One region of the Pseudarthrobacter sp. efr-133-R2A-89 genome, then DNA from elsewhere that is predicted to be linked to it. Evidence: riboswitches for the same ligand, from Rfam matches in the RefSeq annotation. Region 1 holds a riboswitch; the other holds the start of a gene.
The links. Region 1 has a riboswitch for glycine ahead of cycA (D-serine/D-alanine/glycine transporter). Riboswitches for the same ligand answer to the same signal wherever they lie in the genome.
Positions count from the first base shown of each region.

Region 2: another riboswitch for glycine. It lies ahead of gcvP (aminomethyl-transferring glycine dehydrogenase); the one in region 1 lies ahead of cycA (D-serine/D-alanine/glycine transporter).

Region 1 is NZ_JARVSE010000004.1:101-15,237, reverse strand. Features, by position in the region: gene QRM95_RS07690 (AzlD domain-containing protein) at 1-85, opposite strand, end outside; gene QRM95_RS07685 (AzlC family ABC transporter permease) at 82-870, opposite strand; gene QRM95_RS07680 (DoxX-related protein) at 867-1,391, opposite strand; gene QRM95_RS07675 (CoA transferase) at 1,512-2,849, opposite strand; gene QRM95_RS07670 (glycerophosphodiester phosphodiesterase) at 2,857-3,756, opposite strand; gene QRM95_RS07665 (DUF445 domain-containing protein) at 3,806-5,167, shown strand; gene QRM95_RS07660 (HNH endonuclease signature motif containing protein) at 5,333-6,964, shown strand; gene QRM95_RS07655 (LamB/YcsF family protein) at 7,138-7,887, opposite strand; gene QRM95_RS07650 (hypothetical protein) at 7,871-8,674, opposite strand; gene cycA (D-serine/D-alanine/glycine transporter) at 8,753-10,279, opposite strand; glycine riboswitch at 10,329-10,424, opposite strand; glycine riboswitch at 10,425-10,523, opposite strand; glycine riboswitch at 10,815-10,915, shown strand; gene gcvP (aminomethyl-transferring glycine dehydrogenase) at 11,074-13,953, shown strand; gene gcvT (glycine cleavage system aminomethyltransferase GcvT) at 13,959-15,107, shown strand.
Region 2 is NZ_JARVSE010000013.1:25,747-40,883, reverse strand. Features, by position in the region: gene QRM95_RS19420 (threonine/serine exporter family protein) at 1-1,202, opposite strand, end outside; gene QRM95_RS19415 (peptidoglycan bridge formation glycyltransferase FemA/FemB family protein) at 1,237-2,553, opposite strand; gene QRM95_RS19410 (lipid II:glycine glycyltransferase FemX) at 2,684-3,817, opposite strand; gene QRM95_RS19405 (TspO/MBR family protein) at 3,939-4,481, shown strand; gene QRM95_RS19400 (L-serine ammonia-lyase) at 4,539-5,978, opposite strand; gene gcvT (glycine cleavage system aminomethyltransferase GcvT) at 6,050-7,198, opposite strand; gene gcvP (aminomethyl-transferring glycine dehydrogenase) at 7,271-10,129, opposite strand; glycine riboswitch at 10,317-10,413, opposite strand; gene QRM95_RS19385 (TetR/AcrR family transcriptional regulator) at 10,524-11,060, opposite strand; gene QRM95_RS19380 (MFS transporter) at 11,143-12,702, shown strand; gene QRM95_RS19375 (Dps family protein) at 12,778-13,257, opposite strand; gene QRM95_RS19370 (APC family permease) at 13,479-15,035, shown strand.

The DNA.
Region 1 (15,137 bases):
GCAGTTTGGCAGGAACGAAATACCCCACGAGTTTCCACGCGTAGGCAAGGACGCACGCGATCAGCAGCCAGATCCACAGGCTCATGGGGCGGCCGCCGGGCCTGTGGTGTCGCCGCGCTCCGCACCCGCATTCGGTGCACTCCCGCGCGCATGGCGGCCGGCGGGGTGCCCGTATGGCTCGATGTCCGGTTCCAGTCCTTCGTCACGCCGGCCGTGGCTCAGCCATCCCGCCAGCGCCGCCACCACAGCTGCCACCAGGATAGGGACCCCTGGCGGCACGAACGGCACCGCAATCACGGTGGCCACGGCGCAGGCCACCGCAATCGCAACGGGCTCCCGGCCTTTGAGCCGCGGCCAGAGCAGTCCGAGGAACGCTGCCACGGCGGCGCCATCGAGTCCCCACTGTTTGGGATCGCCCAGTCCGCTCCCGGCCAGCGCACCGACGAGCGTGAAGACGTTCCACAGCACATAAATGCCAATCCCGGCGGTCCAGAATCCGCGGCGCTGCTCGGCCGGATCCGTCCGCCCGGTGCTGGTGGCGGTGGACTCGTCGATGGTCAGCTGCGCCCCCACGTACTTGCGCCAGCCGCTGGGCCTCAGCAGCGCGTTCAACTGCATGCCGTAGATGCCGTTGCGCATGCCCAACAAGGTGGCGGCGCTCATGGCCGCGATACCCGAGCCTCCTCCGGCCACAACACCGATGAACGCGAACTGCGAGCCGCCGCTGAACAGGAGCAGGCTCAGCGCCATGGTCTGCCACAGGTTGAGGCCGGACGTGACTGACAACGCCCCGAAGGAGATTCCATACAGGCCGGTGGCGATGCTGATGGAGATTCCCACCTTCACCGCCGGCGAGCCCGTCAGTTTCACGGCCGGCGTCCCGGCGGGCACCCTGGCGAAGCCGGTTTTCGCAGGCTCCAGGCCCACAGGATCAGTGGCGCCTGCAGCGGGAGCCGCAGGGAGTGGATCTTCCGGCGGCGGCGCGAACCCTCCGGACCGTACGCCCGCACCAGGGCGTCGACGTGCCCTGCCAGGAATGCGGTGAACATCCCGGTGAGGGCGGTGGCAGTCAGCGTCCGGGTGGGCGGGAGGAGGATGCCGACGGCGGCAGCCAGTTCCAGCAGCCCGCTCACCGCGATCCATTCGTCCCGGGAAAGGAGCGCCAGCGGGTGCTGGGGCACCCTGGGCAGGCCGGGTTGCGGGTCCACTCGGCAGAGGTATTCCGGAACAACGTCACGGAAGAAACCAGGGTCCCGGAAATGCTTGCCGGCGCTGGCCAGCAGGAGGGCACCCATGGCCGCGGCGGACAAGCCTTGGAGTGGAAGGCCGTGCAACGGCAGGACGTGCAAGGGCAGGCCCTGGACAGCGGGGCCGGACCGGGGAAAAGACATGGAACCACTCAACCACAGCGGGAGCGGGCGCTCGAAACCCGGCCGGGCCCCGGCAGCGGCGGTGCCCGGCCGGGCAGAAAGAGGTGGCGGGGCGGAAAGAGGCGGCGCTGCCCGTTTCCGTCAGGCCCAGGTGAGCGTGGCGGTGCCGTAGGCCGGGGGCGGAGACAGATAGTCCAGGGGCCGCCCGCCGGAAATCAGCGGCGGCCCAACGTAGCGGAGCACGCCGTAGGGGCTGTCCATGGTGCGGTACTCCGGTGCTGCCAGCTCCCCTCGGCCTGCCTCGGTGTCCGGCAACGCAAACAGCTCCTCCGCCGTCCGGGCCAGTGACAGGTGCGCGGCGGCGCCCGCCCCCGCCTGCCTGCGGCTGTCCAGCAGGTGGATCACTGCCGCCGCCACGCCGTACCCTGTGGCGTGGTCCAGCGCCTGGACCGGAAGGGCACCCGGGCGCCACCCGTCGTCGTCGTTCTTCCCGTACGCGTGGGCAATCCCGCAGGCGGCCTGGACAATGCTGTCGAAGCCGCGCAGGCCGCTCCAGGGCCCGGTCGTGCCCCAGCTGTTGAGGGTAACCACCACCAGGTCCGGGTGTGCCGCCAGCAGTTCACGGGGGTTGAGCCCAAAACGGTCCAGGGCGGCGTGCCGGTAGCCGGTAACCACTACATCCGCACCGGCCAGGAGCTGCCACAGGCTGTGCTGGTTCGCCGGGAGGCCAAGATCGGCTTCCGCGCTGCGCTTGCCGAACGCCGTGTCCACGAACTGGTCCGCGATCTCAGGGAAAGCCGGCGGGTCGAGCCGGAGGACATCCGCTCCGAGCGCGGCCAGCAAGCGGGTGGCGACGGGCCCTGCGATGACCCGGGTCAGGTCCAGGACGCGGACGCCATCCAGGGGCGGGCCCACAATGTGCCCGCGACCCGGCGTTGTTGCCGCGAAGTCACCCAGGCCCAGGCCCAGGCCCGCCGTCCGCCCATCGGCAAACTCCACCGCGGCCCAGGGTCCCTTGCCGGCGGCCCGGCCCATCTCCGTCGCCAGCCATTCGCTGCGGGTCCTGACGGCCGCCGCGATCCCGCCGTTGCCTTGGATGGCAGCTTCGGCCTGCAGGGACGGCATGCCGCGGAGTGCCTGCTCCACGGCATCGGCGGAGGACGCCCCCAGCGCCTGCAGCAGCCGCTGCTCATGGTGCGGGTAGTTGGCGTGCAGCCGGATCCAGCCGTCCGCGGTGCGCCGGAAGCCGGAAAGCGGCGCGAAGCCCTGCGGCTGGCGCCCGTCGATCCGCAAGTGTCCGAAGGAGTCGAAGGCTGCCGCCGTCATGGCAGCGGTGGTGCTGAACCGGCCCGCGTCACCCGTGTACCGGTTCAGCGCGTCCGCCGCTGCCCCCACCGAGTGCAGGGCCAGGCCCTCCACGTCCAGCGGACCGGCCCACCACCTGCGCGGGAAGGATCCGTCGACGCCGCCCTCCGCCACGGCCGTCCTACTTCGCCTGCGGTGACGCCACGCGGAGCTGGCCCAGGACCCGGGCCGGCACATTGGTGGTGATCTCCTGGATGCCCAGGTCCTGGCACAGGTCAACATCCTCGGGAGCATCGACCGTCCAGACCCTGAAGCGCCGGCCGGAGTCCAGCCAGCGGCGGACGGTGTCCCGGCGTTCGCGGACGTAGTCGATGCCCGGACCCGCCATGCCCACCAGGCAGTCGTCCAGGATTTGTTCGCCCTCGAGTTGGGTGGCCTTCATCAGGTTGGCGATCGCTCCGCCGGTAATGGGACCCACGCCCAGTCCGCCGCGTATCTCGTGGACGGTGAGATCGTCCACGAGCTGGCAAATGTACCGGGGCGGGACGGATTCCAGGAGGTGGCGGACGGAATCGGAGCTGAAACTCATGAAGGTCACGGCCACGTTGTCCAGCGTGGAGCTTTCCGGATCCCAGCCTTCGCTGCGGAGCACTTCCAGTACCCGGTCCTCCAGCTTGAGCTGGTAAGGGCTTGGATGCTTGAGCTCGATGGCCAGGCCCACGGGCCGCCCCGCGCCGCGAAGGATGTCCAGGAGCTCCGGAAGGGTCAGGAACTGCTCGGAACGGGCGCCGTAGGCCTCGGGAATCCGCGCCCCCTTCCAGGACGAAAAGTCCAGCTGCCGCAGTTCGTGCAGGGTCCGGTCCGCCACCGGCCCCGTGCCGTCAGAGGTCCGGTCCAGGTTGGCGTCGTGGAGCAGTACCACGTGCTGGTCCCGGGTCAGGTGGACATCGCACTCCACCCCGTCGGCCCCGTCAGCCAGGGCCTGCAGGTAGGCGGCGCGGGTATGTTCAGCGTAGGTGCCGCTGGAGCCCCGGTGGGCGTAGACCAACGGCCGTTGCGGCACAGACTCGTCAGTTGTCATGCTCACACGGTAGCGGACCGGCTTCCGCCTTCGGGGCTAGGCTTGGCACATGCAGGTGAACTCTGAGGCAACTACCGGGCACGCCGCGCAGGATGCACCAGCGGAGGCGACGCGGCAGGTGCCTCAGGGCACCCGGGTGGCGGGCGCCGTCGTCGACCGTGATCCCGGGGCCGGTGACGCCGAAAAAGCGGCAGCGCTGCGGAAGATGAAGCTGCTGGCGCTGAGCCTGCTCATTGCCATGGCCGTGATTTTCGTCTTCGCGTTTGCCCTCCAGAAGGACTACCCGTGGCTGCAGTACGTGCGCGCGGCGGCCGAGGGCGGCATGGTGGGCGCACTCGCCGACTGGTTCGCCGTCACGGCCCTGTTCAAGTACCCCATGGGCATCAAGATTCCGCACACCGCGATCATTCCCCGCCGGAAAGACCAGATCGGCGCCTCCCTGGGCGAGTTCGTCGAGACGAATTTCCTGTCCGAACAGGTGGTCCAGGACAAGCTGGCCAGCGTCAACATCGCCGGCCGTGCCGGCCAGTGGCTGGCCGCGCCGGGCGGTGCGGAGCGGGTGGCCAAGGAAGGCGCCGCCGTGATCCGCGGCGCCTTCAAGGTTTTGAATGACGACGACGTCCAGGCCGTCATCGAGGGCATGGTGCGAAAGCATCTGCTCACCCCGCCGTGGGGACCTCCCCTGGGCAGGCTCGCCGAGCGGATCTTCCATGACGGGCACCACCACACACTGGTGGACCTGATGGTGGACCGCGCCGCGGACTGGGTGGACGACAACCACGAGACGGTCAGCCGCCTGGTGTCCGACCGCTCCCCCACCTGGGTGCCGCAGTTCGTGGACGGGCTGGTGGGCGACAAGGTGTATGTCGAGATCCTGAAGTTCGTCCGGGCCGTCCAGGCCGACCCCAACCACCAGGTGCGGCAGTCGATCGACAAGTACCTGAACGACCTCGCGCAGGACCTTCAGCACGACCCGGCCATGATCGCCCGAGCCGAGGACATCAAGGCCCAGGTCCTGGGTGATCCCGAGGTGCGCGAACTCGCGTCCCGGACGTGGGGCACCGTCAAGAATGCCCTCCTCGGTGCCGTGGACGATCCCGACAGCGAACTCACCATCAAGTTCAAGGCAGCCGTGCGGGACTTCGGGACCAGGCTGGTGGGCGACCCCGAACTGGCGGGGAAGGTCAACGCCTGGATCGGGGACGCCGCGGCCTACCTGGTGAAGACCTACCGCTCGGACATCGCCGGCGTCATCACGGACACGGTGGCCCGTTGGGATGCCGAGGAGACCTCGCAGAAGATCGAACTGCAGGTGGGCAAGGACCTGCAGTTCATCCGCATCAACGGCACGGTGGTGGGGTCCTTGGCGGGGCTGGCGATCTTCACGGTGGCGCAACTCATCTTCGGGTAATTTTCCGCCGCCGCAGGTCCCGGGCGGCATTGGCGCGTACGACGGCGGCACGGGGCTGGCACGTTCACGGCACCTTGATTGCTCCAGACGTTGGGGCACCGGCAGCTGCCAGGGAAGGACTGGGCGGCAGACCTTAATGTCAGTGCCTCGTTGGATGATTTGTTTATGGGAATCGGTTCTGATTTGGCGGTGGTGATGGAGGGTGTTTCTGCCTCTGTTGCTGCGCTCAGCGGGCTGGTTCTGGCGGACGGTTACCTGACTTCTGACCTTCATGCCGGCGCGGATGTTGATGTGTTGCAGCGGCGGTATGGGCTGTATCTGGAACGGCTGGAGCTTGTGGCCAGGTTGGAAGCGCAGCTGGCGGCGGTGAAAGCCCAAGACGTGGCGGATGCCATTGACATCCAGCATGCTCTGCTTCCGCCGGACGCGCCGGTGGAGGAGCGCACCTACGCGGAGATGTCCGCGGTGGAGGAGATCGCCGGGATCCTCACCATCAGCTCCCCCGCCGCCGGGGCGCTGGTGGAGCAGTCCCGGCGGGTCTGTTCACTGCCACCGGTGTTCGAAACCCTGTCTGCGGGTGGGGTGTCGTGGCAGCACGCCCGGATCGTCGCCGACGAAACCGAAGGACTCACCCCCGACTCTGCCGCCGGCCTGGTGGCGCATTTCTTCGACCCCGACGCGCCCCACCCGGCCCGGGGCGCCGCGCCCGGTGAGCTTGTCCCGTCCCGGTTCCGGGCGAAGGTCCGGGCCTGGCGGGAACGCCACCACCCTGAGTCCTTGGAGAAACGGCATGTGAAGGGGGTGGCGGACCGGCGGATGGATTACGCCCCGGACCGCGACGGGATGGCCTGGCTCTCGCTCTACCTTCCCGGGGACACCGCGTGCGCGATCTGGAACCGGAGCACCGCTACCGCCCGCCGCCTCCAACGCCCCGATGAGCCCCGCACCCTCACTCAGCTCCGCGCCGACGTCGCCGCGTCCCTCCTCCTTGGCGCTGGGCTGCAGCCCACCACCTCCTCCGCGGCCGCGGACGCTGACACCGAACCCGCCGCCGCGGCTGAGGGTGCCGGTAATGACGCAGGTCCGGGATGTGCTTCCACTGACATTGGCAAGGTCCCCGCACCCCGGGCCGATGTCCTGGTCACGGTCCCGGTGTTCTCGCTGCTCGGCCTCACCGAGGAACCCGCGCTGCTGGACGGATTCGGGCCGATCCCGGCATCCATGGCACGGAGGCTCGTCGCCGGCGGGGCGGAAACGTTCTACCGGGTCCTGGTCGACCCGCGCGACGGGGCACCCCTGGAAATCGGCCGCACCCGCTACCGGCTCCCCGAAACCATCAAACAATGGATCCGGCTGCGGGACCGCACATGCACCTTCCCCGGCTGCACCAACCACACCCCCGACAACGACACCGACCACCTCACCCCCTGGCACCACGGCGGCACCACCGACGCCCGGAACCTGGCCCAACTCTGCCCCCGACACCACCGCCTCAAACACGCCCGGCCCTGGACCCCCGACCCGGCCACACGGAATGAACCACCCGGCTGGACCTCACCCACCGGCCGCCACTACCAACCCGAACACCCAGACCCCCAACCAACCCACTGGCCACCAGGAACTCTGCCGGCGCGAATTCATGCCATGCCCGTCCAATTCCAGGGTGAACCGGCAGGCATTGAAGACATCCCGCCATGGGAACCAGACGACGCCAACCTCATAGACCTCAACGACCTGTCACCGGAAGACCCTCTGTGGGCAGAGTTCTTCGAAACGCCGTTCGCCCTGTCGGAGTGACGCCGGTCAGCTGAAGTGACACTGGGGCGACCCCGGTTCAGCGGATGCGACGCTGGGGGGACCTCTGTTCGGTCAGAGTGACGCCGGTCAGCTGAAGCGGCACTGGTGCCGCTTCAGGTCAGCTGCGGTGCCGCTGGCGCAGCAGAGCCGTCATGCCCTACGGCTGCAGGCTCCTAGGCGAATGACTCCAGCCCGACGCCTGCTGCCTCAAGTCCTGCCCTGATCCGGACCGCCATCTCCACGGCTTCAGGTGTCCCACCGTGAATGCACAGGGAGTCCGGCCGGACCGCAATGACAGTTCCGTCCGCGGCCGCCACTTCGCCTCGCGTGGCCAGGCGGACGGCCCGTTCCACAACCGCATCGACGTCGTACAGGACGGCATTGTCCTCGGAGAGCGGCACCAGGCTGCCATCGGCGCGGTAGGCACGGTCGGCGAAGGCCTCGACGAACACCGGGTGCCCCGCTTCCTTGGCCTGCTTCAGTAGCTCCGAGCCGGGGAGGCCCAGAAGGGGCAGGCCGGGATCGTAGGCGTTGATGGCCGCCACCACGGCGGAGGCCTGCTCGGCGTCGCGGACAGTGGTGTCGTACAGCGCTCCATGCGCCTTCACGTAGTCAACGGAGGCACCCACCGCATGCGCTACGCCGTCGAGCGCCCCCAGCTGGTACAGCACGTCACCGAAGAGCTCATCAAAACTCATGTCCAGCGAGCGGCGGCCGTAGCCTGCCAGATCGCGGTAGCCGAGGTGGGCCCCGACGGTGACATCCAGTTCGTAGGCGGCCCTGCAGCTGTCCAACATGGTGATGGGGTCACCGGCATGAAGGCCGCACGCCACGTTTACGCTGGTGGCCAGCTGGTACATGGCCGGATCGCCTCCTGCGGTCCAGGAGCCGAATGATTGCCCTACGTCAGCGTTGAGATCCAAGTGTGTTGCCTTCCAGCGTCAGGTTGTCCGGCGCGGCAGCGGCGGTCAGCTCGCCGGGAATGGTGTCCGGCATCGGCCCAAAAGCCTCGCGGGCGTTCCTGGCCACTGCGCGGCCCATCATGAGGTTACCGGCTCCACCCACAACAGCGCCTATCCCGAAGGGCAGGGCGCGGCCAAACAATGCCGTGCCCTGCCGCTTCAGGAGGTTCTTCAGGAAGGCCGATTGGATCCGCTTGCGGACGCTCCCGAATCCCGGCACCACCATCGACTTGGACAGGACGCTCCCCCAGGCATTGCCGGCGCTGTTGCCGGCTGCCTGTCCGCTGAGGGTCCCCAGCAGTGCGGTGCCCTCTTCGCCGAGCATGATGGCCATGACCATGGTGCCGGCTTTCTCCGGGTTGGTCAGCCTGATGCCGTGCAGTTCAGCCAGCGAGGTTGCATAAAGGGCTGTGGCTTCGAGGAAGCCAACGGTGGCGGCCGCGGAAAGTCCCAGCGACGCTACGGTTCCAACGCCGGGGACGACGGCGGTGGCACCCACCAGGGCGCCTCCTCCGGCCACAGCCCGGAGGTAGTCGCGTTCTGCGATGTCCGCCAACTGCGCGGCCGTGGCCCGCGGATGCTTTTTCTGGAGCCTCCGGATGTAGCCCACCACCAAAGGCCGCTGAATCTGCACGGCCTTCAGGAGCATGTTGTGGACGCCGGGCTTGGGCTTGCCCTGGGCGTCAAACAACGCGTTATGGGCGGTTTCCTGTGCGATACGAAGTGCGGGGTTGCTGCGCCGGGCCATGGTCACCTTCATTCAAATCGACCTGCAGCGCGTGGCTGCCGTGTCATCCCATCCTAAGTGGATAAACACTAAGCATGCTTACACTTTTTGGCCCGGCTCTTCAGCGTCCGCGCGTTCGCCGCTGCGACCGGCGGCCTCGTCGGCCCGAAGCTCCGCCCGGAAGACCTCGAAGCGGGCCAGGTGCGCGGGACGGCGCCGGAGAATGGCCCACGCCACGCCAAGGATGACGAACCAGATGGGGGTCACCAGCAGGGCAGCGAGCGTATCGGGCTGGGTGGTCAGGGCCCAGAGGACAAAGGCGAAGAACGCGTACACCACCCACACGGCGGGGATGCCACCGGGCATCTTGAACTTCGAGGCCGCATGCAGGTGCGGGCGGCGGCGGCGGAAGGAGATGTAGCTGGCGAGGATGATCGACCAGACGAAGACGAAGCAGACCGCAGACACGGTGGTCACCATTTCAAAAGCCATACCCACATCCTGGCCGGCATACATGAGGACGACGCCGGACAGCAGCAGGACGCACGACAGGAACAGCGCGTTGCTGGGCACCTTCCGCGAGGAGAGCCGGCTGAAGATACCGGGCGCGTCGCCTTCCTGGGCCAGGCCGAAGACCATGCGGGACGTGGAGTAGATGCCGGAGTTCGCGGAGGACATCGCCGAAGTGAGGACCACCAGGTTGACCACTGTGGCCGCGGCGCCGAGACCGGCCAAGGAAAACATCCCGATGAAGGGGCTGTGGCCGGCGGCGAACTGGGTCCACGGGGTGACGGCCATCAGGATGACCAGCGCACCGACATAGAAGAGCAGAACGCGGACGGGGATGGCGTTGATGGCCCTGGGCAGCGTGCGCTCGGGATTCTTGGCCTCGGCGGCGGTGGTGCCCACCAGTTCGATGCCCACGAAGGCGAATACTGCAATCTGGAATCCGGCCACAAAGCCCATGAACTCATTCGGGAAGAACCCGCCGTGGCTCCACAGGTTCGTGAAGCTTGCGGTGCCCGCGTCGCTCTGGAAACCGGTGAAGATCATGAAGAGCCCCACAATGATCAGGGCCGCTATGGCGACGATCTTGATGAGGGCGAACCAGAACTCGGTCTCGCCGAAGGCCTTGACCGTTGCGAGGTTCAGCAGCAGCAGGATGCCCACCGTGGCCAGGCCCGGGATCCAAAGCGGCAGCGCCGGCCAAAGTTCCTTTGAGTACCCTGCGATGGCGACGACGTCCGCGATTCCGGTGATCACCCAGCAGAACCAGTATGTCCACCCGGTGAAGAAGCCTGCCCACGGACCCAGGAGGTCGGCGGCGAAATCACTGAAGGACTTGTAGTTCAGGTTGCTCAGCAGCAGCTCGCCCATGGCCCGCATGACGAAGAAAAGCATGAAGCCGATGATCATGTACACGAAGATCACGGAGGGTCCGGCGGCGGAGATGGTCTTCCCGGAACCCATGAACAGGCCTGTGCCGATCGCGCCACCAATGGCGATGAGCTGGATATGCCGGTTGGTGAGTTGCCGTTCCAGGTGGGGAGGCTCGCTGCGGGCTGCCGTGGCGGCGCCCTGGCCGCGGGCTGGTTCGCTGTTGGACGTGGGGGGATGAATCGCCATGAGGAACTCCATCGATAAAGCGGCTTTTGGGGGCCGCAAAGATTTGGTTCCTCCCCGCTCTGTAGTGGACCTGAGAGTTTCCGCAGCCAAAGCCGCTTGCACCGTCGGTGAGCCAAGGTCATGCCTGGCTGCTTTCCAGAGTTGCCTGTCCGCGGCGGTACGTGGGCCTGAGAGTTTCCTGGGGAGGGTTTGCTCCTACGGCGCCTGCTGGGTGTACCCGGCAGGACTCTCCCGCCGCAGGTCGAAGGCGTATTCAGTTGGAGGTCGGCGGCTTTTTGGGCCGCCGCCGGGCATGCAACGGGACGGGCGCCGACTGGTGGGCTGCTCCGGATACGCTGAGCCAGCCACCGGCGGCGCCAATCCCGGGTTCAGTGTGGTGTCCGTCACGATCGAATGTCAAACCCCTCACGACACAAGCGGGGAACGGAGGAGTCACGCGCCCACTCACGCTCCTCACCTAAACCAGCCGATTTGCCACGGACGGGTTCATCCCGGTACCTTGTGAGCCGAATCACCCACATTTGAATAAGCCTTTCGAGCTGTGACGGGAGAGTCCTCCCGGCGAAACACCGGGCAGGCGCCGTAGGAGCAAATCCTCCCCAGGAATCTCTCAGGCCCACGTACCGTCACGGCGAGGCGACTCTGGAAAGCAATCGGGCTTCTGCCTGGTTCACCGACGGTGCAAGCGGCCCCTGCCACCAGCAGGCAACGCGGAATCTCTCAGGTCCAATACAGAGCGGGGAGGAACCCATCCCACGCCGTGCCAACCTGGCCGGCCAGACCTGGAGTTCCTCATGACGATTCAGTCGCTTCCAACATCCTTCGTGGACCGCCATATCGGCGCGCGCCGCCAGGCCGACGTCGATACCATGCTCAAGGCCGTGGGCTACGACAGCGTGGACGGCCTGGTTGACGTTGCCGTCCCCGCGTCCATCCGGCAGGAAACTGCGCTCAAGCTGACCGACGCCCTCAGCGAGGTGGAGGTCCTGGCCGAGCTGCGCAGGATCGCCGGCCGGAACAAGACCGCCGTCCAGATGATCGGGCAGGGCTACTACGACACCGTGACCCCGCCGGTGATCCGCCGCAACATCCTGGAATCCCCGGCCTGGTACACCGCCTACACCCCGTACCAGCCGGAAATCTCGCAGGGCCGGCTGGAGGCGCTGCTGAACTTCCAGACCATGGTGCAGGACCTCACTGCACTCCCCATGGCCAACGCCTCGTTGCTGGACGAGGCCACCGCCGTGGCGGAGGCCGTGCTGTTGATGCGCCGCGCCAACAAGTCCGCGGCGGCCAAGGACGGCAGGACCGTCCTGGACATCGACGTGCTCCCGCAGACCATCGCCATTGTCAAGGGCCGCGCCGAGGCGCTCGGCTTCGAGGTGGAGGTCGCGGACCTGTCCAAGGGCCTTCCGGAGGGTGCCATCAATGGCGTCGTGCTGCAGCAGCCCGGTGCCTCCGGCCGCGTGTGGGACCAGTCCGCCGTGATCGCCGCAGCGAAGGAGCGCGGGGCTCTTGTTACCGTGGCCGCCGATTTGCTGGCGCTGACCCTGATCACCCCTCCGGGCGAGCAGGGCGCGGACATCGCCGTCGGCTCGGCCCAGCGTTTTGGCGTGCCGTTGTTCTTCGGCGGCCCGCACGCCGCCTACATGGCTGTCCGCAAGGGCCTGGAACGTTCCCTGCCCGGCCGCCTGGTTGGGGTGTCAAAGGACGACGCCGGTGTTCCCGCCTACCGCTTGGCGCTGCAGACCCGGGAGCAGCACATCCGCCGCGAGAAGGCCACGTCCAACATCTGCACGGCCCAGGCGCTGCTGGCCATCGTGTCCTCGTTCTACGCCGTCTACCACGGCCCCGACGGCCTGAAGGCGATCGCCGAGACCGTCCACCACAAGGCCAGGATCCTGGCCACCGCCCTCACGGCCCTGGGCCGCGAACTGGTCAGCGATTCCTTCTTCGACACCCTGACGGTGCGCGTTCCGGGCAAGGCTGCCAAGGTGGTCACCGCTGCCGAGGCGCGCGGCATCAACCTGCGCTTCGTTGACCAGGACACCGTGGGCGTTTCCGTTGATGAGACGACGACGGCGGCAACACTTTCCGCCGTCGCCGTCGCCTTTGGCGCAGGCCCGGTGGGTGACGCCCAGGGTTTCGAACTGCCCGACGCCGTCGTGCGTTCCTCGGCCTATCTGCAGCATCCGGTGTTCAACACGCACCGGTCTGAAACCCAGCTGCTGCGTTACATCCGCAAGCTCTCTGACCGGGACCTGGCCCTGGACCGGACCATGATCCCGCTGGGTTCCTGCACCATGAAGCTGAACGCGACGGCCGAGATGGAAGCTATTTCCTGGCCGGAGTTCGCCTCGATCCACCCGTTCGCCCCGGATTCCCAGACGGAGGGCTGGCGCGAACTGATCACCGGGCTTGAGGCTGACCTGGCCGAGATCACCGGGTATGACCAGGTGTCCATCCAGCCCAACGCCGGCTCCCAGGGCGAACTCGCCGGGCTGCTGGCGATCCGCGGCTACCACCACTCCCGGGGCGATCAGCAGCGCACCGTCTGCCTGATCCCGGCCTCGGCGCACGGCACCAACGCCGCCTCCGCGGTCCTGGCCGGGATGAAGGTCGTCGTCGTGGCCACCGCCCCGGACGGGACGATCGACCATGAGGACCTGTCGGCCAAGATCGAGGCGAACAAGGATGTCCTGTCGGCCATCATGATCACCTACCCCTCCACCCACGGCGTGTTCGACGGGGATGTCCGCGAGGTCTGCGACGCTGTCCATGAGGCGGGCGGCCAGGTCTACATTGACGGGGCCAACCTGAACGCCCTGGTGGGCCTGGCCCAGCCGGGCCGGTTCGGCGGGGACGTCTCGCACCTGAACCTGCACAAGACCTTCTGCATCCCGCACGGCGGCGGGGGACCCGGCGTCGGGCCCGTTGCCGCGAAAGCCCACCTGGCACCGTTCATGCCCGGGGACGCGAACAAGGCCGCCCACGAAGAGGGCCACGGGGTGGCGATTTCGGCGTCCCGGTTCGGTTCGGCCGGGGTGCTGCCGATTTCGTGGGCGTACGTGAAGCTGATGGGCGGGCAGGGCCTGACCGAGGCCACCAAGTCCGCGCTGCTGGCCGCGAACTATGTCGCGTCCCGCCTGAACGAGTACTTCCCGGTCCTGTACACAGGTGAGGGCGGGCTGGTGGCGCACGAGTGCATCCTGGACCTGCGCGAACTCACCGCGAAGACCGGGGTCACGGCCGAGGACGTGGCCAAACGGCTGATCGACTTCGGGTTCCACGCCCCCACCCTGTCCTTCCCCGTCGCGGGCACCCTCATGGTGGAACCCACCGAGTCCGAGGACCTCGCCGAGATCGACCGCTTCATCGAGGCCATGATCACCATCCGCCAGGAAATCGACCAGGTAGCCAACGGCGACTTCGCCGTCACCGACTCACCCCTGCGCCACGCCCCCCACACGGCCGCCGCCGTCATCTCCTCCGACTGGGACCGCGCCTACCCGCGCGAGCAGGCCGCGTTCCCGGCCCACCACAAGCAGGACAAATACTTCCCGCCCGTCGGCCGGATCGACGGCGCCGCCGGCGACCGCAACCTCATCTGCTCCTGCCCGCCGCTCGAAGCGTTCGAGACTTCGACAAGCTCAATCACCGGATTGGAAGACTGATTCCCATGACCGAGAACTACACCGCTCTTTTCGAGCAGCACAAGAAGGCAGGCGCCTCGTTCACGGACTTCGGCGGCTGGCAGATGCCGCTCAAGTACAGCTCCGAACTGGCCGAGCACCACGCCGTCCGCCAGGCCGCCGGGCTGTTCGACCTCTCCCACATGGGCGAAGTCTGGGTCACCGGCCCCGACGCCGCCGCCTTCCTGGACTACGCCCTGGCCGGCAAACTGTCCGCGGTCGCCGTCGGCAAGGCCAAGTACTCGCTGATCTGCAACGAAGACGGCGGCATCATCGACGACCTCATCACCTACCGCCGGCCGTCCCCCGAAGAGGGCGTGGACAGGTACCTGGTGGTGCCCAACGCGGGCAACGCCGCAGTGGTGGCCAGGGAACTCCTGGCACGCTCCGCCGCCTTCGACGTCACTGTGGAAGACGCCTCCGCCGACACCTCGCTGATCGCCGTACAGGGACCGAACTCCGAGGACATCCTCGTGGCGCTGGTCCCGGCCGAAAAGCATGCACTGCTCACCGAACTCAAGTACTACGCCGCCGTGGAAGTGGGCATCGACGTCAACGGTACGGTCCGGGACCTGCTCGTGGCCCGGACCGGCTACACCGGCGAGGACGGGTTCGAGATCTACGTTCCCAACCTGGACGCTCCGGCCCTGTGGGAAGCGCTGCTCGCCGCCGGTGAAGGCTCCGGCCTCATCCCCGCCGGCCTCGCCGCCCGCGACTCGCTCCGCCTCGAAGCCGGGATGCCGCTCTACGGCAACGAACTCTCCCGCCACGTCAACGCTTACGCGGCCGGCCTGGGCCCCGTAGTGTCGCTGGCCAAGGAAAGCGACTTCGTCGGCAAGGGCGCCTTGGCAGCCATCAAGGCCGCCGGAGTCGGTTCAACCATCGGGCAGAAGCTGGTGGGACTCAAGGGTGCCGGACGCCGCGCCGCCCGCGCCCACTACCCCGTCCTGAAGGACGGCACCCTGGTGGGCGAAGTAACGTCCGGCCAGCCCTCCCCCACGCTCGGATACCCCATCGCCATGGCCTACCTCGAGGTCGAATTCGCTGAAGCCGGCACCGTCCTTGACATCGACCTCCGCGGCAAGCCCGAGCGCTTCGAAGTGGTGCCCCTCCCCTTCTATAAACGCCAGAAGTAGCCTCGGGAGCTGGATTCGGCCCGGCGGGTC
Region 2 (15,137 bases), on a different contig from region 1:
ACGGCCGCCAGCGCCGGCGCGAAGCGGTCCCCGATCCCCAGCAGTCCGCCGCCCAGCAGCACCAGGTAGCCTGCAACGCCCACTCCCGCCGTTGGCAGCAGGAGCTGCCAGGTGGTTTGCTCAGTGATGCCGATGGCCATTACCGCGGCGGCCACGAACAGGACGAGGACCCACAAATCGTAGGCGGGCGGGAAGGTCTGCGTGACGTCGATCCGCTGCAACCCGGTCAGCTCCCCCACCACGAACGCCACGGCGATACCGGCCACGATCGCACCGAAGGTCAGCAGGGTTGACAGGAACCGGCCCGCGGCGGTGACCGGGAAGCCGTTGATGGCGTCCTGCACGGACGAGACCAGCCGTCCGGTGGGCAGCAGCAGCAGGATGCCGCCCACCACCACGATCGACGGTGATGCGGTGAGGCCGAACTGCCAGAGCAGCAAGGCAAGGATGGTGACGACGAACGAGCAGCTGGCCGTGGTGAAGAAGTCCGGGACCCGCCAGCGGCCCAGTTGCCGGGCCAGCAGGCTGATCCCGATGTTGGCGACGAACGCGATGGCCGAGGACACCACACCGCCGCCCAGCACACCGACGAACACGGCGGCGAAGACACCGAATGCAGCGGTGACCATCCAGCGCGGATACGGTTTGGGGCTGGTGATGGCCTCGTTGAGCCGGCGGATGGCTTCCTCGCGGCCCACGCCGCCGGCCACGATGTCCGTGACCAGCTGGTGGACCTTGGCCAGGCCCGCATAGTTGTTGGTCCAGGACCGCACCACCCGCAGCAGGGCGATGGGCGTCTGGTCCTTGGGGGCGTAATTGATGCCCACGGACTGGTTGGTGATGTCCACCTCGATGTTCTTCAGGCCCAGGGCGGCAGTGACGGCGATGATGCTGGTCTCCACCTCCAGGGCACCCGCCCCGTAGCGGAACATGGTCTCTGCCAGGTGGAGCGCGAAGTCCAGGGTCTTGCGGGCCGATGTGTCCACACCGCCCACCTGGATGGTGGGGTTGGCGTAGGGGCTGCCCGCCAGGCGGTCCACGATGCTCAAGGGGGCGGTGGGCGGGTTCTCGCCCTGCACCAGGCGTCGCAGCATCCTCCGGGCGGCTGCGTCCTGCCGCATCTGGGCAGGGGTCAGCGGCTCAGTCTTGGGCAAGCCGTCAGTCTTCGGCCTGGACCCTGGCCGTTCGTGCCGGTCAGTCATGCCCGGTTCCTCCCTCTGCGCGGTGTGTGGACGGTCAGGCTGCGCGCTTCAGCGGCAGCTTGCCAAGCAATGAGCGGGCCGCGGCGGCGGCTGATCTGGCCAGCCGGTTGGCGTGGAAGACCACGGGCCGTACGGGCATGGTGAAGTCGCCCACCAGCTGGACCACTTCGCCGCCGAATCCCTTCTTGAATTCGTAGCCGCCGTGCCCCTCCTCGTCCTGGCCGGAGATGCCGAACGTGCCGTAGAAGTTGTACCGCGGGTACTCCTTTTCCAGGGCGTGCAGCATCATGCCCCAGTACAGTGAGGTGGCCCCGTTGAAGTAGATGTAGTCCTGGACGGTGCCGCCGATCACGCACACCACCTCATCGCCGTAGCAGACGAAGTGGATGGCTGCCACGGTGGCGGTCCCCACCGAATCCGGGAACCGCTCGATGTCCTTGAGGCTCCGCTCGTAGCTGTCCACCAGGTCCTGGACCACTTTGAGCCGGTTGGCCTTCTTCTTGCTGCCCGTTTCTTCCACTTCACGCCGGAGCTCCGCGGCGGTGGCCGACTCCGCCGCCAGGCGCTCGGTGATGGATTTCCGGTACGCGGGGATGTCGATCTTGGCCATCATGAGCTTGGTGAATTCCGCCGAGGTGGTCCGGAGCAGGTGCTCATAATAGGCGCGCTCTCGGTAGGTGAATCCCTTTTCGTCCCCGGCCCGGCTCAAGGCCCCGTAGAAATCGTCCAGGGTTTCCAGCGTGGCTTGTTCCAGGAAGACACCGTTCTTTTCGGCCTTGCGGATGGCCTTACGGGTCCGGTAGCTGGTGCCCATGATGAGTTCTTCAGCGTCCTGGATTCCCACGAGGCTCTTGATGAACATCCAGTTCACGTTGACGAAGTTCATGTCCAGGCCCTGGTGCCGGAACCCGAGCCGTTCCAGGTCCGCCACGAGCGGGCGGTTGTCCTCGACGTCCGGGTGCTCGGCGCCATCGGCGTCCCGTGCGATGTACCTGATGTTCGGCGAGATCCGCAGTTCAGCGGCTTTGCGGCCGGCGGCGTGCTTGCGGAGGAGTTCGACGACGCCGCTCACCAGGTTGCGGTCCCCGTAGTCCATGAGGGGCCCCTTGGCGCATTCGCAGATGGTGTAGCCAAGCCTGGTGGTCGAGTAGTTGAGTTTGCCGGCGGCGACGAGTTCGCCGCTGCGCCGGACGCCGAAGAGTTCCACCTGCTGGCCCCGGGCGCGCTGGAAACGGGCAAAGTCGATGGACTGCAGGAAGCTGTTTTGCGGGTGCTTTTCGGCGAAGGCCTCAAACTCGGCGTCGCTGAGCGTGGCGTATTCAAGTCCGGTAGCGGCGGAAACAGGATTCAAGGGGTGACCTTCTTCGGGACTCTTCGCGGCCTGGTGGGCACGCGCTGGGCGGACGGTGTTCGGGGCGGGCTGCACGGGGCGTACGGTCCGGCCGTGGGCTGCGGTGGGTTGCGTCCCGCGGGGATGCCGGTCAGTAGAACTGCTGGCCGGTCCGGGCGGTCTCAATCCGGCGGAGCACCTTTTCGCCGCCACTGGTCCAGAGCTTGTGGCGCAGCGGGGACAGGACGTAGTCGTAGCAGCCCACAAAGTCGGTGACGGTCTTGGTGAAGCTGGTCTTGAACATGCCCATCCCGTACAGGTTGTGGGTTTTGTCCTTGATCCGGGCCGCCGGCGGGGTGCCGCAAAAGTCGTATTCGGTGCAGCCGAGTTCCTGCATGCGGCGGATGGCTTCCCACTGCACCAGGTGCGAGTCCCCGTACTGCTTGCGGTTTTGGGTGGATCCGCCGTCCTTGTAGGTTGCCTTGGCACCGTAGTTGATCACGAAAGCTCCGACGCTGGGCCTTCCATCCTCATAGACGAAGAAGAAGTTGCCCTGGCCACGGTTGCAGAATTCGTCCCAGAACTTGGCGTAGTAGTCGTAGCTGCGCAGGGGCATGGAGCCTTTGGCGTTGACGGTGTCTGCCATCAGGTCGTAAAGGGCGCGGTAGGTTTCCGGGCCCTGTTCCCGCCGTACCACCTGGCAGCCCTCGCGCTCGGCGCGCCGGACGGCGTTGCGGGCGCGCGAGGAGATCGCCTTGAACACGTCCTCGGGGCTGCCCGAGATGTCCAGCAGCGCGGTGGAGTCGTTGGACTGGATGTTAGGGGCCTTGACAAGGCCTGCCGCCTGGATGTCCTGCTGCGCCCCGGCGGTGTCGATGATGTCCGGTTCCACCTTGATGGTGAAGACGTTCAGTTTCCGGCTGCGGACAAAAGCCGCACAGGCTTCGAGGGCAGCCTTCAAGTCTGCGGCGGCCGCAACATCAGGGCCCTTGATGAGGTACCAAAGCCGTCCGAGGACGGGAAATGACTTTTCCAGGACCAGGTTGTAGCTGGAGCTTCCCGGGGCTTCCAGGACAAGGAAGCGGACTTTCCAGCCGGTCCCGTTCTTGACCGAGGCGTAGGCAGCGGACTGCAGCATGTTGCCGCCGTTGGGGTTGGCCGTGACGTGCTTGTCCCAGTTCTCAATTTCCTCGGCTGTGGCAAAACGTGCGGTGAATTCTCGCAAGGGGGCCGTGTCCAATCGGGTTTGTGCGCGGTTTCGGTGGGTCTGGATGCGTGCGGACATGCAGCATCAAGTCTAAAGCCTCAGCCACTGGAGCCCTTCTCCCGGCGCTGCCTGGCATGGCGCCGACCGTCCACGGGGCGGCGCCTTGACGGGGCTGCCCGGGGTCGGCAAGGGTTGGAGGATGAGGCCAGACCGGCACCAGAGCAGCACTTCCGCGGAGGGCGGGCGGCCCTATGGCGCCGGGATCCAAATGGCCGGGCTCGCCGCCTTCCTGGTGGCCTCCTTGCTGGTGGCGGCGTTGGGCGGACTGGCGTCGGCCAGCAACGTCAACGGCTGGTATGCGACGGCGGACAAGGCGCCCTGGTCCCCGCCCAACGGCGTGTTTGGCCCGGTCTGGGGAATCCTCTACACGGCGATGGCTGTTGCCGGCTGGCTGGTGTGGCGCAAGCGGACGGAACAGACCCGGAGCGCCCTCACCGCCTACGGGATCCAGTTGCTCCTCAACCTTGCCTGGACCCCTGCGTTCTTCGCCCTCTACCCTGCCCTTGGAACTCTTGCCCTGTGGCTTGGGTTTGGCATCATCCTGGCACTCATTTCCGCCGTTGCGGTCACGGTCCTCTTCTTTGGTCCCATCAGCCGGACCGCCGGGATACTCCTGCTGCCATACATTTCCTGGCTGGTGTTTGCCGCTTCCTTGAACTGGTGGGCCGCCGCCCACAACTAGGAAGCGCCGCCCACAACTAGGAAGGGCCGCCCGGGTTCCGGAAAGCGGCGGCTGTGGTCAGCATTCGACGACGTTGACGGCGAGGCCGCCCATGGCGGTTTCCTTGTATTTGTGGGACATGTCCTTGCCGGTTTCGCGCATGGTGATGATGACTTCATCCAGGGAGACCCGGTGGGTCCCGTCACCCCAGAGCGCCATCTTCGCGGCGTTGATCGCCTTCGCGGCCGCGATCGCGTTCCGTTCGATGCAGGGCACCTGCACCAGCCCGCCGATCGGATCGCAGGTCAGGCCCAGGTTGTGTTCCATCGCGATTTCAGCGGCGTTCTCCACCTGCGCCGGGGTCCCGCCCATGACCTCGGCCAGGCCCGCGGCGGCCATCGAGGACGCGGAACCCACCTCGCCCTGGCAGCCGACCTCGGCCCCGGAGATCGAGGCCTGTTCCTTGTACAGCACCCCCACGGCGGCGGCGGCGAGCAGGAATTTGACCACGACGTCGTCGCGGTCAGCGCCGGTGGCTTTGTCCATGCCGGGAGCGAAATGCAGGGCGTAGAACAACACGGCAGGGATGATCCCGGCCGCCCCGTTCGTCGGGGCGGTGACCACGCGGCCACCGGATGCGTTCTCCTCGTTCACGGCCAGCGCCACCAAGTTAACCCATTCCTGCCAATACCGGGGATCGAACGGGCCCGCGTCCCACGCGGCGTCCTGGTCCGTGTCCTGCCCGTCGGCGCATTCCTTCTTCAACCGCTCAAACCAGTCAGGGGCGCGGCGGCGGACCTTCAAGCCGCCCGGCAACACGCCCTCACGCTTCAACGAGGCCGCAACGCAGGCTTCCATCACGGACCAGATGTGCAGCAACCCGGCCCGGATCTCCTCCTCGCCGCGGGAGGCTTTTTCGTTCACCAGCATCACGTCGGCGATTCCCAACCCGGTCACTGCGCAATGCTCCAACAGTTCCGCCGCGGTCCGGAACGGCAGCGGAAGCTCCTTCTTGGACTCCTCCAGTTCTTGCCGGGCCGCGTCTTCCTCACCCTCCCGGACGATGAACCCGCCACCGACCGAGAAGAACGTCGCGGCATGCACCACCGCACCGGCAGCATCGGTGACGGTGAACGTCATCCCGTTCGTGTGCCGGGGCAATACCGTCAGGGGCCGCAGCACCATGTCCTTCACCCCATACGGCAGCGGCACGGCGCCGGCGAGGTGCAAGGTCCCCGTCCCGGCAATCGCGGCCAGCCGCTCCTCCACCTCCGACGGGAGGATCAACTCCGGGTGAAACCCCTCCAAGCCCAGCAGGATCGCGGTCATCGTCCCGTGCCCATGGCCCGTGGCCGCCAACGAGCCATACAAATCCACCCGCAACGACGCCACGTGAGCCAGCACACCCGAGGCCTTGAGTTCCTCCGCAAAAACGGCGGCAGCCCGCATCGGCCCCACAGTATGAGACGACGAAGGCCCGATCCCAATCGAAAACAGATCAAAAACGCCAACAGCCATGCGATTGGTTCCTAACTAAAACGGGTGGTGGGGGCGGGGTTTCGACAAGCAAAACCACCGGCTGTCCGGCGCTATTTTTGGCGCTTGTAGAACGGGAGGCCGACGACTTCGAAGGGTTCGGCCTTACCGCGAAGGTCGACTTCGAGGGAGGTTCCCGGCGCCGAATGCTCGACGTCGACGTAGGCCATGGCGATCGGGTAGCCCAGGGTGGGCGAAGGCTGGCCGGAGGTGACTTCACCGACGGTGGCGCCGTTTTTCAGGACCGGGTAGTGCGCGCGGCCGGCGCGGCGTCCCTGGCCCCTGAGCCCCACGAGGCGGCGGCCGGAGGTGCTGCCTGCACCGGCTTCCTTGATGGCTGCCAGCGCGGCCTTCCCGACGAAGTCGCCTTCCTTGGACAGCGCGACGACGGCGCCCAGGCCGGCGGCGAACGGGTCGCCTTCCAGCGAGAGTTCGTTGCCGTAGAGCGGCATTCCCGCTTCGAGGCGGAGGGAGTCGCGGGAGGCGAGCCCTGCGGGGGTGAGCTGGCCCTCGTCGGCTATGGCGATCAGCGCCTGCCAGAGGCCCGGGGCGTCCGCGTTGTCCACGAAGATCTCGAAGCCGTCCTCGCCGGTGTACCCGGTCCGGGCCAACAGCAGGTCCAGGCCCGCACCGCCCACCAGGAAGGGGACCTCGACGGCGGCGTAGTACTTCAGCTCTGTCACCAGGGAATGCCGGGCTGCCGGAAGCAGCCGCAGCAGGATCGATTCTGCTGCCGGGCCTTGGACGGCGATCAGTGACGTGCGGGCTGAGGCGTCCTCCACCTTCACGTCGAACCGTGCGGCACGTTCCTGCAATGCTGCTGCGACGGTGTCTGCGTTTCCTGCGTTGGGGACTACCAGGAAGACGTCGGTGCCGTCCGCTGCTGCCGGCCGGCGGTAGGTGATGAGGTCGTCGATGATGCCGCCGTCTTCGTTGCAGATCAGCGAGTACTTGGCCTTGCCCACGGCGACCGCGGACAGTTTGCCGGCCAGGGCGTAGTCCAGGAAGGCGGCGGCGTCGGGGCCGGTCACCCAGACTTCTCCCATGTGGGAGAGGTCGAACAGCCCGGCGGCCTTGCGGACGGCGTGGTGCTCGGCCAGTTCGGAGCTGTACTTGAGCGGCATCTGCCAGCCGCCGAAGTCCGTGAACGAGGCGCCCAGCTTTTTGTGCTCGTCGTAGAGCGCGGTGTACTTCTCAGTCATTGAAAGTCCTTTGGGAGCGGTGGTTGAGCCGGCCGAAAACCCGGTGCCGGCCGGCTCAACCACGGGAGTGGTCTAGTTCTCGAACTCGGACAGCGGCGGGCAGGAGCAGATGAGGTTGCGGTCGCCGGCGGCGCCGTCGATGCGGCCGACGGGCGGGAAGTATTTGTCCTGCTTGTGGTGGGCCGGGAAGGCTGCTTGCTCGCGCGGGTAGGCGCGGTCCCAGTCAGAGGAGACGACGGCGGCGGCCGTGTGGGGTGCGTGGCGCAGGGGTGAGTCGGTGACGGCGAAGTCGCCGTTGGCCACTTGGTCGATTTCCTGTCGGATGGTGATCATGGCTTCGATGAAGCGGTCGATCTCGGCGAGGTCCTCGGACTCGGTGGGTTCCACCATGAGGGTGCCCGCGACGGGGAAGGACAGGGTGGGGGCGTGGAACCCGAAGTCGATCAGCCGTTTGGCCACGTCCTCGGCCGTGACCCCGGTCTTCGCGGTGAGTTCGCGCAGGTCCAGGATGCACTCGTGCGCCACCAGCCCGCCCTCACCGGTGTAGAGGACCGGGAAGTACTCGTTCAGGCGGGACGCGACATAGTTCGCGGCCAGCAGCGCGGACTTGGTGGCCTCGGTCAGGCCCTGCCCGCCCATCAGCTTCACGTACGCCCACGAGATCGGCAGCACCCCGGCCGAACCGAACCGGGACGCCGAAATCGCCACCCCGTGGCCCTCTTCGTGGGCGGCCTTGTTCGCGTCCCCGGGCATGAACGGGGCCAGGTGGGCTTTCGCGGCAACGGGCCCGACGCCGGGTCCCCCGCCGCCGTGCGGGATGCAGAAGGTCTTGTGCAGGTTCAGGTGCGAGACGTCGCCGCCGAACCGGCCCGGCTGGGCCAGGCCCACCAGGGCGTTCAGGTTGGCCCCGTCAATGTAGACCTGGCCGCCCGCGGCGTGGACGGCGTCGCAGACTTCCCGGACATCCCCGTCGAACACGCCGTGGGTGGAGGGGTAGGTGATCATGATGGCCGACAGGACATCCTTGTTCGCCTCGATCTTGGCCGTCAGGTCGTCGTGGTCGATCGTGCCGTCCGGGGCGGTGGCCACGACGACGACCTTCATGCCGGCGAGGACGGCGGAGGCGGCGTTGGTGCCGTGCGCCGAGGCCGGGATCAGGCAGACGGTGCGCTGCTGCTCGCCGCGGGAGTGGTGGTAGCCGCGGATCGCCAGCAGGCCGGCGAGTTCGCCCTGGGAGCCGGCGTTGGGCTGGATGGACACCTGGTCATACCCGGTGATCTCGGCCAGGTCAGCCTCCAGCCCGGTGATCAGTTCGCGCCAGCCCTCGGTCTGGGAGTCCGGGGCGAACGGGTGGATCGAGGCGAACTCCGGCCAGGAAATCGCTTCCATCTCAGCCGTCGCGTTCAACTTCATGGTGCACGAACCCAACGGGATCATGGTCCGGTCCAGGGCCAGGTCACGGTCAGAGAGCCTGCGGATGTAACGCAGCAGCTGGGTTTCAGACCGGTGCGTGTTGAACACCGGATGCTGCAGATAGGCCGAGGAACGCTCGACGGCGGCCTCAAGACCGAAGCCCTGGCCCTCGCCGTGGACCTCGGCAACCGGGGCGCCGAAGACGTCGGCAACCTGGGCGACGATGGCCGGCGTCGTGGTTTCGTCGAGGGAGATGCCTACGGTGTCGGCGTCGATGCGCCGCAGGTTGATGCCGCGGGCCTCTGCGTCGGAGATCACAGCTGACGCGCGGCCGGCAACGCGCACCGTCAGGGTGTCGAAGAAGGAGGTGTGCAGGACGTCCAGGCCGGCGGCCTTGAGCGCCGCGGCGAGGGTACGGGCGTGGCCATGCGCCGTTTCCGCGATCGCCTTCAACCCCTCCGGGCCGTGGTACACGGCATACATGGACGCAACGATGGCCAGCAGCGCCTGGGCCGTGCAGATGTTGGACGTGGCCTTCTCGCGGCGGATGTGCTGCTCGCGGGTCTGCAAAGCCAGACGGTAGGCGGGAACACCGGCGTCGTCCTTTGACACCCCAACCAGGCGGCCGGGCAGGGAACGTTCCAGGCCCTTGCGGACAGCCATGTAGGCAGCGTGCGGGCCGCCGAAGAACAACGGCACGCCAAAACGCTGGGCCGAGCCGACGGCGATGTCCGCGCCCTGCTCGCCCGGAGGGGTGATCAGGGTCAGCGCCAGCAAATCGGCGGCCACCGTCACCAGCGCGCCCCGGTCCTTGGCGGCGGCGATCACGGCGGACTGGTCCCACACGCGGCCGGAGGCGCCGGGCTGCTGCAGCACGACGCCATTGATGTCGCCGTCGGGCAGGCCTTGGGAGAGGTCGGCGACCTCCACCTCGAAGCCGAGCGCCTCGGCGCGGCCCTTGACAATGGCGATGGTCTGCGGGAGCACGTCGATGTCCAGGACGGTCTTGCCGTCCTTGGCCGCCGCGGACTTGTTGGCGCGGCGCATCAACAGCACGGCCTCGGCAACGGCGGTGGCTTCATCGAGGAGGGAGGCGTTGGCGATGGGCAGTCCCACCAGGTCCTGGACCATGGTCTGGAAGTTCAGCAGCGCCTCGAGCCGGCCCTGCGAGATTTCGGGCTGGTACGGGGTGTAGGCGGTGTACCAGGCCGGGGATTCAAGGATGTTGCGGCGGATCACCGGCGGCGTCACGGTGTCGTAGTAGCCCTGCCCGATCATCTGCACGGCAGTCTTGTTCCGGCCGGCGATCCTGCGCAGCTCAGCCAGGACCTCCACCTCGCTGAGGGCGTCCCGCAGGCGGAGGGCGGTTTCCTGGCGGATGACCTTGGGGACGGCGGTGTCAACCAGGGAGTCGACAGTGTCGTAGCCAACGGCTTTGAGCATGGTGTCGACGTCGGCCTGGCGGCTCGCGCCGATATGGCGGTCTACGAAGGTGGTGGAGGCTGGGCTAACCGGCACGAAGGAACTCCATTTACTCAGGCGGCGCAGGGTACGCCACAGCGATTCGGGTTCCTCCCCGCTCTGTATTGGACCTGAGAGTTTCCGCGGTGCCTGCCTGGCAGGACCCGCTTGCACCGTCGGTGAGCACACCGGTTCCTGACCCTGATGGGGGCCATGGGAACCGCCTGCTGCTTTCCAGAGGCGCCTCGCCGCGGCGGTACGGGGGCCTGCGAGATTCCTGGGGAGGATTTGCTCCTACGGCGCCTGCCTGTACACCGGCAGAACTCTCCCGCCGCAGATCAAAGGCTATTCACTTGTTAAACCAGCCATGTGCTGGATCATGCGGGCCGGTGACAGCCCTCACAACATTCCATTGTCCTATGCCGCAACCCTTCCCGGCAAATGGCGAAGGCTACCTGCGGAGCCGCTCCAGGGCCGCCAGGAGTTCCTCCACGTCAGCGGCCGCTCCCCCTTGCGGTGCCGGGCCCACGGACAGCATGGCGTTGAAATACAGCCCGTCCCCCATGTACAGGACCGCTTTGGCCAGTCCAGGCCCTACGTCGGCCGCGATCTCATCCAGCCACCGCTGCTGGATGGCTGCGAATCGGCGTCGCGTTTCCTGGTGCGCCACCTCCGCCAGCCTGGTGGCGGCGACGATGGCCCGGTCCAGCGGAGTGTCCGCCCAGACGGAGGAACGGATGAAGTAGGCGGCCGCCCCCTCGGCGGCCCCGGCCATGGCGTCGGCGTCCTCCTTGGCCAGCCCGTCCAAACGGTCCAGGAGCACTTCGATGAGCGCTTCCTTGTTGGGGAAGTGGTAGAGCAGCCCACCTTTGGACACCCCCGCCTTCTTGGCCACCGCGTCCAAGGTTGCTGCCCGCTCCCCCACCTCAATCAGGAGGGTTTCGAAGGCATCAAGGACCGCGTCACGGGCTACAGGCTTTCGGGGCATGCTTCCCATCATGCCCTCCCCCGGCGGCAAAACGGGAAATCGCGGATTTCAAACTATACCGTCTGGACGGTATAGTTATTTCATGACGACTTCCCCTTCGACCCTGGTGCCCGCACGCACCGGCGGAGCGGCCGCGCGCTCCCCGCGGCGCGACTGGCTCGCGCTGGGGCTGCTGATGTTCCCAGTGCTGCTCGTCGCCGTGGACAACACCGCCCTGACATTCGCCCTTCCCGCCATCACCCGCGCCCTGGAACCCTCCGGCGTCCACCTGCTGTGGATTATCGACGCCTATCCGCTGGTGCTGGCCGGACTCCTGGTATCGATGGGAAGCCTTGGCGACAGGATCGGGCGGCGCCGGTTGCTCATTATCGGCAGCACGGGCTTTGCCGGGTTATCCGCCGCGACGGCTTTTGCGCCCACCGCGGAGTGGCTGATCGCCGGACGGGCCGCATTGGGGTTCTTTGGGGCCATGCTGATGCCCTCCACGTTGTCGCTGATCCGCAACATCTTCCCGGAGCCCAACCGCCGGCGAATGGCCGTCGCCATCTGGGCTGCCGGGTTCTCCGGAGGCGCAGCCCTGGGCCCAATCTTCGGCGGCTGGCTGGTGGAGCATTTCTGGTGGGGCGCCGTGTTCCTGGTGGCGGTACCCCTGATGCTTCCCCTGCTGGCACTGGGGAGAACCTTGATCCCGGAATCCAAGGACCCATCGCCGGGCAGGGTGGACGTCCCCAGCATCCTGCTTTCCATGCTGGTGATGGTTCCCATGGTCTACGGCATCAAGGATGTTGCCACCGAAGGTCCGGGCCCGGCAGGCCTTGGCAGCATGGCGTTCGGCGCGGCGATGGGCGTGGTGTTCGTGCGGCGCCAGCAACGCCTGGAACACCCCCTGCTGGACATGTCGCTGTTCCGGAACCGGGTGTTCAGCATGGCCATCAGCGCCAACATCCTGGCCCTGTTTTCCTTCAATGGCTTCATCCTGTTCCTTGCCCAGCACCTCCAGCTCCTTGAGGGCCTGAGCCCGTCAGCCGCGGGGGTGGCGATGATTCCCGCGCTGGCAGCCACGGTGGTGGCCGGCCTGGTGGTGGTGCCGCTGGTCCGCAAGGTCCGTCCGGGATACGTGGTGGCAGCCGGATTGGCGTTCAGTGCCACTGGCTACACCTTGGTGGCGTTCGGAAACCACGACGGCGGACCCGCACTGCTGCTGGCAGCGCTCCTGGTCCTGGCGCTGGGCGTGGGGACGGCGGAAACCATTTCGAATGACCTCATCCTGGGCTCCGCGCCCCCGGAAAAGTCAGGCGCCGCCGCGGCCATCTCCGAAACAGGATACGAGGTGGGCTCACTGCTGGGGACGGCGGTCCTGGGCTCCATCCTGACGGCCTCCTACCAGCACAACCTGCGCCTCCCGGCAGGATTGGATGGCATGCTCCCGGGCACCGCGCTGCACAACGCCGGGGAAACGCTGGCGGGCGCCATGGAAGCGGCCGCCGTCCTGCCCGGCCCGCTGGCGGACGCGGTCCGGGACGCTGCGGCGGCGGCGTTCGATTCCGGCGTGCACATCACTGCGGCAATCGGGCTGGTACTGATGGCGACGGCGGCAGTTCTCGCCGCCGTCGTGCTGCGGAAAGTGCCCAAGGCCACCTGACCGCCCGGGACCGCAAAGGGCGCCCGGCGCCGGATCAATTCCGGTACGGGGCGCCCAAGGGGTGGGACGCTTGGCCTACTTGGAGTCGGCGGCAGTCACCTTGGCGGTAGGCTTCATGTTTTCTGCCTGCACCATCCAGGCAAACTGCTCCAGCCGGGCGATGAACTCGTGCAAAAGGTCCGCGGAGGTGGGATCTTCCTCATCCACCTCGTCGTGGACTTTGCGCATGGTGCCCACGGCGGCTTCCATGGCGGCGACGATCCGCTCAATGGCGTCCGCGGTGCTGATCAGCCCGTCAGGGAACTGGGCCAGGCTGATGGTTTCGGCAACGGTGGAGCTGCGGCCATCCGGGAGGGCGTGCAGGGCGCGCATGCGCTCGGCCGTATCGTCGGCGAACTGGCGTGCAGCGTCAACGATCTCATCGAGCTGCAGGTGCAGGTCGCGGAAGTTGGTGCCCACGATGTTCCAGTGCGCTTGCTTGCCCTGGATGTGGAGTTCGATCAGGTCGGCAAGGACTGCCTGCAGGTTGTTGGTCAGTGTCGGTGAAGCTTTCATGCGTCCTCCTCGATTGGTCCAGTAGGGCCGACGCTACCAGCCGTAGACTGCCCCGCGGCCGGCAATCCGGAAATTTCTCAGTGAGCTTACTAATTATGGAAATCAGTCATAAACGAATGTGGTTCATATTGCGTCTTGCATCACAGGGCCGGCGGTCCCATACTAAATGAACGCCATTCATATAGTGACCTCCGTCTCACAGCCTTCCAGAAAGTGGTGCCATGACAGAGACAATCCGGACCAGTACCTCCAAATCCGGCCCCCACGCCCACGCACCGTCCACGGGCGGCGTCAGCGCCAAGGGACTCAAGGGCGGGCAGCTCGGCCTGCTGGCCGTCGTCGTCCTGGGCATCTCAACCATTGCCCCCGCCTACACGCTTACCAGCGCACTTGGACCCACCGTCAACGAAGCCGGGCTCCAACTGCCAGTCATCTTCCTGATCGGTTTCATCCCCATGATCCTGGTCTCGCTCGCCTACCGGGAACTCAACGCCGATTCCCCGGACAGCGGCACCACCTTTACCTGGGTCACCAAAGCGTTCGGCCCCTGGATCGGCTGGATGGGCGGCTGGGGCCTGCTGGCCGCCAACATCATCGTGCTGTCCAACCTGGCCGGCGTCGCCGTCGACTTCTTCTATCTCTTCCTGTCCCAGGTCACAGGCTCCCCCGAACTGGCAGACCTGGCGGACAACAAGGCGCTCAACGTCATCACATGCTTCGTGTTCGTGGCACTGGCCGTCTGGGTCAGCTACCGCGGCATGCACACCACCAAAATGGTGCAGTACAGCCTGGTGGGATTCCAGCTGCTGGTCCTGGGCCTGTTCGTCGTCATGGCTTTCGCCAACTGGTCCACCTCCGAGACCGCCATCCCGTTCAGCTGGGACTGGTTCGACGTCACCAAAATCGAGACCTTCGGCCAGGTTGCCGCCGGCATCTCCCTGTCGATCTTCGTGTACTGGGGCTGGGACGTTTGCCTGACAGTCAATGAGGAAACCGCCAACGGCAAGAAGACCGCCGGCGTGGCGGGCACCCTCACCGCGGTCATCGTCCTGGCCATATACCTCCTGGTCAGCATCGCCACCATGATGTTCGCCGGCGTGGGAGATACCGGCAACGGATTGAACAACGCCGAAAACCACGAGAACATCTTCACGGCGCTGGCCTCCCCCATCATGGGCCCGTTCGCCATCCTGATGTCCCTGGCGGTGCTCTCCAGCTCGGCCGCTTCCCTGCAGTCCACGTTCATGTCGCCGTCCCGCAGCCTGCTGGCCATGGCCCACTACGGCGCACTGCCGGAACCCTTCAGCCGGATCAGCCGGAAGTTCGCGACGCCGGGCTTCGCCACCATTGCTGCCGGCGTCGTCTCCGCCGGGTTCTACGCGGTGATGCATGTGGTCAGCGACAACGTCCTGAACGACACCATCCTGGCGCTGGGCCTGATGATCTGCTTCTACTACGGCCTCACCGCACTGGCCTGCACCTGGTATTTCCGGCACAGCCTGTTCAACAGCATGCGCCACTTCCTGTTCAGGCTGGTCTGCCCGGTGGTGGGCGGCGTGGGCTTGTTCGTGGTGTTCGTCCAGACCGCCGTGGACAGCCTGGCGCCCGAGTTCGGCAGCGGTTCCGAGGTCTTCGGCGTGGGCCTGGTATTCATCCTGGGCGTGGGCATCCTGGCCCTGGGCGCCGTCGTCATGCTGGTCATGTCCCGCACGCACCCGGGCTTCTTCCGCGGCGAAACGCTCAAGAAGGACACGCCCGCCCTGGTAGTGCCGGAATAAAGCGAAGCGTCCAAAAACGGTGCCGTGCCCCCAACCGGGGCACGGCACCTTTTCCGTTGTCACGGAGGCGAATTTTGATAACGACGGCGGCCGGAGACACAG